Regions from separate parts of the Ensifer sp. EB106-03-01-XG145 genome, predicted to be linked through region 1. Evidence: riboswitches for the same ligand, from Rfam matches in the RefSeq annotation. Region 1 holds a riboswitch; the other holds the start of a gene.
The links. A riboswitch is a leader RNA that binds a small molecule or an ion and turns the genes downstream of it on or off. The one in region 1 is predicted to bind FMN.
Positions count from the first base shown of each region.

Region 2: linked by a shared signal. The riboswitch ahead of AC3WWH_RS06460 (DMT family transporter) and the one ahead of AC3WWH_RS25240 (6,7-dimethyl-8-ribityllumazine synthase) in region 1 are both predicted to bind FMN.

Region 1 covers NZ_JBYTEC010000013.1:28,794-33,479, forward strand. The annotation lists gene AC3WWH_RS25225 (ABC transporter permease) at 1-769, shown strand, start outside; gene AC3WWH_RS25230 (ABC transporter ATP-binding protein) at 781-1,842, shown strand; gene AC3WWH_RS25235 (TfoX/Sxy family protein) at 1,938-2,282, shown strand; FMN riboswitch at 2,774-2,924, shown strand; gene AC3WWH_RS25240 (6,7-dimethyl-8-ribityllumazine synthase) at 3,016-3,489, shown strand; gene AC3WWH_RS25245 (low temperature requirement protein A) at 3,868-4,686, opposite strand, start outside.
Region 2 covers NZ_JBYTEC010000001.1:1,328,007-1,332,692, reverse strand. The annotation lists gene AC3WWH_RS06465 (esterase-like activity of phytase family protein) at 1-1,538, opposite strand, end outside; gene AC3WWH_RS06460 (DMT family transporter) at 1,627-2,541, opposite strand; FMN riboswitch at 2,620-2,785, opposite strand; gene hupB (DNA-binding protein HupB) at 2,911-3,186, opposite strand; gene lon (endopeptidase La) at 3,407-4,686, opposite strand, start outside.

The DNA of each region.
Region 1 (4,686 bases):
GGCCTGGGGGGCCCTCGTTTTCGGCCTCCTCTATTTCACCCTGCCGCTCATCGGCATGACCAACTTCTCCTTGAAGATGCGCCGCGGCGAATATTCCTTCGACGCCTATCAGAAGGTTTTCGCCGATCCGCGCTTCCAGGAAACCTTCAGCTATTCGGTGCTGCAGGCGCTGTTCACCATCGTCTTCGGCGTGCTGCTCGTCGTACCTACCGCCTATTGGGTCCGGCTGAAGCTGCCGCGGCTGCGCCCCTATATCGAGTTCATCACGCTTCTGCCGCTCGTTATCCCGGCGATCGTCATCGTCTTCGGCTATATCCGGCTCTACAACACCTCGAGCTGGCTGCCGCTGACGGGCTCGCTGACGGGGACCAACATCCTCCTGATGTTCGGCTACGCGACGCTCGCTCTGCCCTACATGTACCGCGCGGTCGACACCGGCCTTCGCACCATCGACGTCGCCACCCTGACCGAAGCCGCCCAGAGCCTCGGCGCCGGATGGGCCACGATCCTCGCCAAGATCATTCTGCCGAACGTGCTCGTCGCGGTGCTTTCAGGCGCCTTCCTGACCTTTGCCATCGTCATCGGCGAGTTCACCATGGCGGCACTTCTGAACCGCCCGGCCTTCGGCCCGTACATGCAGCTCTTGGGCGCCAACCGCGCCTATGAGCCTGCCGCACTCGCCGTTATCGCATTCGGCATCACCTGGGGCTGCCTCGGCCTCATCCAGCTCGTCTCGCGCTTCCAAAAAAGCGCGCCTCCCAAGGCCTGAGGACCGCACCCATGAGTTTTCTGTCACTCACCAGCATCAAGAAGTCCTTCGGCCCTGTTCACGTCGTGCACGATTTCGACATGGACATCGAGAAGGGCGAATTCGTCTCCTTCCTGGGTCCGTCCGGCTGCGGCAAGACGACCGTCCTGCGCATGATCGCCGGCTTCGAGACACCCTCCGCCGGCTCTATCGTGATCAACGGCAAGGACCAAGGGTCGTTGAAACCCAACCAGCGCAACATCGGCATGGTGTTTCAGGCCTATGCGCTGTTTCCGAACATGAACGTGCATGACAACGTTGCCTTCGGCCTCAAGGTCGCAGGCACTGACAAGTCGGAGATCGACGCACGGGTGAAGCAGATGCTCGGGCTGATCAAGCTCGAGCACCTGGCGGACCGCTTCCCCTACCAGCTCTCCGGCGGCCAGCAGCAGCGCGTGGCGCTTGCCCGCGCCATTGCGGTCAAGCCGCAGGTGCTGCTGCTCGACGAGCCGCTTTCGGCGCTCGACGCCAAGATCCGCGTGTCGCTGCGCGAAGAAATCCGGCAGATCCAGCAGCAGCTCGGCATCACCACGGTCTTCGTCACCCACGACCAGGAAGAGGCGCTGTCGATCTCCGATCGTATCGTCGTCATGAATGCCGGACGTGCCGACCAGATCGGCACCCCCTTCGAGATCTACAACACGCCGTCAACGCGCTTCGTCGCTTCCTTCGTCGGCACGCTGAACATCATCGAGGGCAAGGTCGCGGATCCGGCCTCGGGCGCCGTAACGATCGGCAACCAGCAGGTGGCTCTGAAAGACCCGATTGCCGGCATGAAGGGTGGCGACAGCATCTCGCTGGCGTTGCGCCCTGAAGCGGGCTCGATTGCCGAAGGGGCGCAAGGCGATACGGCGCTTGCCGGCGAGGTCGTCTCGACGAGCTTCCTCGGCTCGGTCATCCGCACGCGGCTTCGCGTCGGCGGCGATGTCATCTCCTTCGACATGTTCAACAATCCGGGCGTAACCCCGCCGGTCTCGGGCGACAACGTCACCCTGCGCTTCGCCGCCAAGGACCTGCTCGTTATTCGCGAGTAGGTCTTGCAGAAGACCGATGAACGCTGGCGCGCAGGGCGCCAGCGAGTATGCAGCGGTTCGTTGCACCATTGCCGGAGACCCGCGAGGTTGCAATCATGGCCAAGGCTGAACCAAGTGCCTTCGTCAGGCATATCCAGGATGAACTCTCCGATCTCGGGCCTGTTCAGATTGACCGCTTCTTCGGCGGCTGGGCCTACGTCGTCGCAGACAAGCGCTTTGCCGTCAGCATCAAGGACCGCCTCTATTTCAGGGTTGATCAGGCGCTGAAAGACGCGCTTATCACAGAGGGTTGCCAGCCGTTCACCTATGAGAAGGGCGGCAAGACCGTGGTCGTGCATCGCTTCTACGAAGCGCCTGTCGACTGCCTCGACGATCGCGACGCCCTTCTCCATTGGGCCGGGAGGGCACTTTCAGCCGAAGACGACGAACTGCGCGGATAGCGCTTCACCAAATCCCAAACGCCTTGCCACCCATAAACAGCAAGGCGATGACAAAGACACACGTGATGGGATACCGCCCAATCGCGGATGCCTCAAGAACCCAAAGCTTCAGCTTGAGGTGCTCACTGTCGGGTTTCGTGGGGAGTTTCGCCAATCGGAGCGCCTTTCTGTCACCAAAAGAAAAATTGATGAAGGCTGCTTCTGCTTCGCACTAACTATGAATCGTCCTGGGTGCGCAAGTGGTTTCTGGGTTCTCGTCCCCAGGTGAGGAACCGTTGATATCTCGCGCTTGTTATTCGACTTTTCACAGGTGATGCATCGATCCCCGACAGCTGATCGCCCTGCAGATAAAGTCGGCCGCAGCCAGCGCGAAAATACCGGAACGAGAAAGAGTTTCTCGCGCTCCGGCCGGACATGCAAAAATCTGTCGTGATTTCCCCTCTTTTCGTCGCGCCGTGCGTTTGATCGCTCGCAGGCGGACTATATAGTCGCGTTGTTCTCAGGGCGGGGCGAAATTCCCCACCGGCGGTAGCGGCCGAAAGGCCGAAGCCCGCGAGCGCTCTGGAGCTTACGCTCCAGAGGTCAGCAGATCCGGTCGAATTCCGGAGCCGACGGTCACAGTCCGGATGGAAGAGAGCAAGCAGGAACGTGGGCCCAGCGACGGGACCTCGCGCGCATGCATGTTCGCCCGACGGGATCATTGGAAACGCCAAACCCTGAAAGGCTTGAGACCATGACCATTTTTTCCCACCCCGCCGCCAAGATCGCGATCGTCCGTGCCCGCTGGCATGCCGATATCGTCGACCGCTGCGTCGATGCCTTCGTCGCGCAATGGACGAAGCTCGGCGGTTCGGCTGCCGACGTTGAGATCTTCGATGTGCCGGGCGCGCTCGAAATCCCGCTGCATGCGCAGACGCTGGCAAAGACCGGCCGCTACGCCGCGATCCTCGGCACCGCCTTCGTCGTCGACGGCGGCATCTACCGCCACGACTTCGTCGCCGGCACCGTGCTCGACGGCATGATGCGCGTCCAGCTCGACACCAATGTGCCGGTGCTTTCGGCCGTACTGACGCCGCACAATTTCCAGGAAAGCGAACCGCTCATTGCCTTCTTCCGCGAACACTTCGTCACCAAGGGCACGGAAGCCGCCAACGCCTGCTCGCAGATTTTGGATGCCCGCGCCAAGCTGGCGCTGGTCAACGCCTGATCGTCTGCGGCTCCGAAGTGAGCCTGCCTGGCGGGTGCGCCGTAAGCGCGCTGCCCCTCATCCGGCCTGCCGGCCACCTTCTCCCCGCTTGCGGGGAGAAGGACACGCGTGGCTCCTTGTCACCCAAACTCATCCTCTCTCGAGAACGGCCGGCCCCCCTGAGGTCAATCAGAGCCATCCCGCCAGCGAGAGCTCTCGTCCCCTCTCCCCGCCTGCGGGGAGAGGGTTAGGGTGAGGGGCAGAATTGCTCTCAGATCATGCCGAACTCGCAGCCCCCCGGAACGCCACAAGCACTCCCGTTGAATCCACTTGTGAGCCACCTGATTCAAGCCGGCAGCCCCAGCCGATAAGCCCCTGTCTCGACTCTCAAATTCGCGCCTACCGCGCCGCCTCGCCGTCCTGCAGGCTGCGCTCCAGCGCCGCCATCCGGTGGCGGTGGCCGCCGGCCTCGTAGCCGACGATGGTGACGACGGGCGCGAGCGTCAGGATGATCAGGCACATCGCCATATCGAGCCCAAGCATCGCCACGACGACGGACGCGATCAGCACCAGCGCCGTGCCGCAAAGCAGCCAGAGATGCAGCCGGTTCGTCTGCCGCAGCAGATACGCGTACATCGCGTAGAGCAGGCCGATGTAGAGTCCGACTGGAACCGCGACTGTCAGCACAGTTGCGACCGAGCTGATATGGGCCTTGTGCTCGATATAATAGGCCGCCACGTGCAGCCCGGCGCCGGTGGCGACTATCGCGGCGAAGATCGGTATGTGGCCATAACCCCAGACGAAGGACCGCTTGAGGCGGTGGTGGTGCAGCACCTCGGCGCTCGGCAAAAGGAAATAGATCCACCACATGCCGAAAGTGAGCCCGGTGCCGGCGAGGCAGACGAGCGCAACGTCGAGGTTCCAGCCCTCGCCCTCGACCACGGCAGAGATCGAGGCGACCGTTCCGACCACCCCTTCCCCGAGCGCGATGATCGCCAGCAGCCCGTAACGCTCGGCGATGTGATGCGCATGCCAGGGCGTGCCGCCATAGTGCATCTCGGCAATGTAGGGGCCGAGCATCTCGATCGCCGTCAGCGCGACGACCAGGGCAAAGGTCACCGCCAGCGAGAAGTCGAAGAAGATCAAAACGATCCAGCCAAGCTGGGCGACGCTGATCGCCTTCACATAGGCCATGCAGGCTTCCCGCCGCGCCGGATC
Region 2 (4,686 bases), on a different contig from region 1:
TTGGCGATGCCTTCGATGTCGAGCTTCTGAGCCGGTGCGCCGTCACGGGTGATGGCGAGCGTCTCGGTGATCAGCGCCGGCTTCTGGGTGGCGTCGATGGTGAAGATCGTCGGCTGCGACGAGAAGACCGAGTCGTTGACGGCGCGCAGGAAGCCCGGCTTGTCCGAGACGGCAGCAAGACCGGAGAGTGCACCGAAGCCGATCGGCAGCCCGTCCTTCTCGGCGGAGTGGATCTGCGGATAGGCAGCTTCGCCTTCGCCGCGCTCATAGATCATCACATGCGAACGCGCGCCGCCGTCCTCGACGAGGTCGACTTCATTGGCGGTCGCAAGCAGATTGCGCGACGGGATCGCGACGGCGCCTTCCGGCGAGATGCCCGACGGCAGCAGTTGCAGCAGTTCGGGCTCCGCACCCGTATCCTTGTAGACGCCGACGACGGAAGCGCGCTCGGCGAGCAGGAAGAACAGGTTGTCGTCGCCGAACTTGGCCGCTTCCAGCCCCTCGGGCTCCGCGCCCTTGGCCGACGAGCGCTTTTCCGGGTAGTGGCCGATCGCGGCAACGGCATGCTCGAAGCTCGCGCCCGATTCGTAGAGCACCTTGCCGGTGGTGTCGAAGATCGTGAAGCCGCGCGAGCCGCCTTCGTAGTCACCTTCGTTGGCAACGACGATGCGGTTATCGTCGAGCCACTTCACCGCATCGGGCTCGCGCTTGCGGCCCGGCTGCTCGTCCTTGAAGGCGATGGCGCCGTTGCGCTTGATGTCGATATCATTGAGGTCGACGGTGCCAGCAGAGAAGTGCGTCTTCACCGTCGCAGTCTTGCCGTCGATGATGACGATGTGGTTGTTCTCCTGCAGCGTCAGCGCAATCTCGTCCTTGCCGTTGAAGGAGACGAACTCCGGCTCCGGATCTTCGCCAGCGATTTCGGCAAGACCCGTCAGCGTCACGCGCTTCAGCGAGCCGCAATCGGCAACGCCGTCCTTCAAGGACAGGATCACCAGATCGCCGGCCGGCATCTGCGGGATCTTGCCGTCGTTCACTTCCTCGTCGCGCTCGTTTTCAATGGCGATGGCCGCAAGCGTACGGTCCTTGTTGACGGCAACCGAGTCCGGCTGACCGCCGAGATCGCAGGTCGCATCCACCTTCTTCGACGCCAGGTCGATGATTGCCAGAAGACCGGAAGGCTTGACGAAGCTTTCGCGCGTGTTGACCGCAACGAGCGCCTTGGCGCCGGCAACGGTAACGGAGGTCGGCTCACCGTCGAAAGAGATTGTGCCGGCTGCCTTCGGCGCCTTGGCATCGGTGATGTCGATCAGGCCGACGCGCTCGCCCGGGCTGTCGGAGTAGATCAGCGTATTGCCGTCTTCGCTGGCCGTGATGATCTCGGCGGACGTCGGCGCTTTGCGCGCGTCACCATCAGGCAGATTGTCGGCAACGGCAAAGGACGCAATACGATTGAATACAGGTTCAGCCGCCGCAGGAAATGCCACCGAAGCAAGAAGGACGGCCGCGAACGCGGTCACGCGCGAAGTAATGATCATTGAAATCCCCCATGGAGAATACTGAAAACATGGGGGTTCTGCGCGACTGCGATGACAGCCGAATGACACCGGCCGGGTTTTACACCGTTCAGGTTGCAACAGCCTCCCGTTCGCGCCGACTCTCGTTGCGCATGATGAACAGTGACGCGCCAAGGATCAGGACCGCACCGAACCAGAGATAGCCTGTCGGTGCGTAACCGAAGACCAGCCAGCCGGCAAAGACATTGAGCGGCAGCTTCAAATCATCGAAGGGCTGCACATAGGCGGCGTCGGCAACCGTATAGGCGAGCGTCAGCAAATATTGCGCGAACACTGTCATGACCCCGGCGAGCACGAGAAGGCCGAGCGCCATGCCCTGCGGCACCGCGAAACCGGCCGTGAGCGCAATGGCGCCATTGATCGGGGTCAAAAGGACAAGCAGCCAGATGGTGATGGTTTCGGGACGCTCGCTGCTCGTCAGGCTCTTGGTGATGAGCGACGAGGCGCCCCAGAGCAAGGCGGAGAGGATCGGCAGCAGCGCTGCCCAGGTGAAGCTGTCCGACCAGGGTTCAAGAATGATCATCGCACCGGCAAATCCGACCGCGGTCGCGGTCCAGCGGGCCGGACCGACGCGTTCGCCGAGAAACAGGCGAGCGCCAAGGATGATGAAGAACGGCGAGGTCATCACCAGGGCAATCGCCTGCCAGATCAGCACATGCGCAAGGCTGGAGACCCAGGCCCCGACGCCGAAGGCCGCGAGGGCCACGCGCACGACGTGGCGCCACGGGTAATCGGTGCGCATCGCCGAAAGTCCGACGCGCCGCAGGAACGGCAAAGAAAAGAGAAGGGCGAAGGCATATTGCCAGAAGGCCGTGGCGGCAGCGGGAAAGCCGAGTTTCATCGTCAGCCATTGGGTAACGACATTGAGCCCGGCGAAGGCAATACCGGCCAGCACCATGAAGCCGGCACCGGCCATGGCGCGCGAGGAGGACAAACCGAGGGAAGTCTGATTCATGTCACGCATCCTGAGAAATGGACAAACACAAATCAGGACGCATGAGCGCACGGCACGACGCCGGGCAGCCCTGCTCTTCGTGCCGACGACCATTCTCTTTCATCCGGACTATGACCGTCGGCTCCGGAATTGCACCGGATCTGCTGACCCCTTCCCCGCTTCAGGAGAAAGGCGCTCGCGGGCTTGGGTCACCGCATGATGTTGCAGCGCCCTTACCGCCGGTGGGGATTTTCACCCCGCCCTGAGAATGGGCAAGCCGTAGAGCAAATGGCAGGAGGCCGCAAGGGCAGCCCCCCGGAATGCGAAAGGGTCCGGCTTTCGCCGAACCCTCGAATACCTGGACTGCCGGCCTCGTGTCCGGCCGCCAAGCAAATCTGATCAGCCGTTGACGGCGTCCTTCAGGCCCTTGCCGGCCGTGAACTTCGGCACGTTGCGGGCCGGGATGTCAACTTCCGCACCCGTGGACGGGTTGCGGCCCTTCGAGGCTTCGCGGCGCGAAACCGAGAAGTTGCCGAAGCCGACCAGGCGAATGTCGCCGCCGCTCTTCAGCTCGCCCTGGATGGTCTCGAAAACTGCATCAACTGCAGAAGATGCGTCGGTCTTGGAAAGTCCGGCCTTCTCAGCAACGGCAGACACGAGCTCATTTTTGTTCATGTTTCCACCCCTTTCAGATTGGTTCGAAACGACTGTGTTTTAAGCCGCGGCGGCTTGCGCATCGCCCGCGTCTTGCCTTTCCCAATTGCGCCTAATCCCTTGGAATGCAAGGCTTGCAGGGCGCTTTTACAACAAAAAAGACCGGCCAGAGGCCGGTCTTCCCAATTTTTCTGCAAAATGGGCGCCGCGTGAGGTCGCGGCGCCCATTCACCGGCACTTTTTAGTGGGCGATCGAGGTGCCTGCTTCGTCCTGCGAATCAACCACTGCGACGGTTGCCGGCTCCCTTGCCGGGTCCCATTCGATCGGTTCCGGCATGCGCGCCAGAGCGTGTACAAGCACCTCGCCCATCCGCGAAACCGGGATGATTTCGAGCGCGTTCTTCACGTTATCCGGGATCTCGGCGAGATCCTTCGCGTTCTCTTCGGGGATCAGCACCTTCTTGATGCCTCCCCGGAGCGCTGCCAGCAGCTTCTCCTTGAGACCGCCGATCGGCAGCACGCGGCCGCGCAGCGTGATCTCGCCGGTCATCGCGACGTCCTTGGAGATCGGGATGCCGGTCATGATCGACACGATCGCGGTTGCCATGGCGACACCGGCCGACGGACCATCCTTCGGCGTCGCACCTTCCGGCACGTGCACGTGGATGTCGCTCTTGTCGAACATCGGAGGCTCGATGCCGAAATCGATCGCCCGCGAGCGGACATAGGACGCCGCCGCCGAAATCGATTCCTTCATCACGTCACGCAGGTTGCCGGTGACCGTCATGCGGCCCTTGCCGGGCATCATGACGCCTTCGATCGTCAGCAGTTCGCCGCCGACCTCGGTCCAGGCAAGACCCGTGACCACGCCGATCTGATCGTCGCGTTCGGCTTCGCCGTGACGGAAGCGCGGAACACCAAGGTAGTCGTTGATGTTGTCCGCCGTGACTTCGACCGTCTTCGTCTTGCCCTTGATGATCTCGGTCACCGCCTTGCGGGCGAGCTTCATCAATTCGCGCTCGAAGTTACGAACACCGGCTTCCCGCGTGTAGGTCTGGATGACCGCCATCAGGGCTCCGTCAGTCACGGAGAACTCCTTCGGCTGCAGCGCGTGGTCGCGGATCGCCTTCGGCAGCAGATGCCGCTTGGCGATCTCCAGCTTTTCCTCTTCGGTGTAGCCGGCGATGCGGATCACTTCCATACGGTCCATCAACGGCGCCGGAATGTTCAGCGTGTTGGCCGTGGTGATGAACATCACGTTGGACAGGTCGTATTCGACTTCCAGGTAGTGGTCCATGAAGGTCGAGTTCTGTTCCGGATCCAGCACCTCGAGCAGAGCCGACGACGGATCGCCGCGGAAGTCCTGGCCCATCTTGTCGATTTCGTCGAGCAGGAACAGCGGGTTGGACCGCTTCGCCTTCTTCATCGACTGCACCACCTTGCCCGGCATGGAGCCGATATAAGTGCGGCGGTGACCGCGGATCTCGGCTTCGTCACGAACGCCGCCGAGCGCCATGCGCA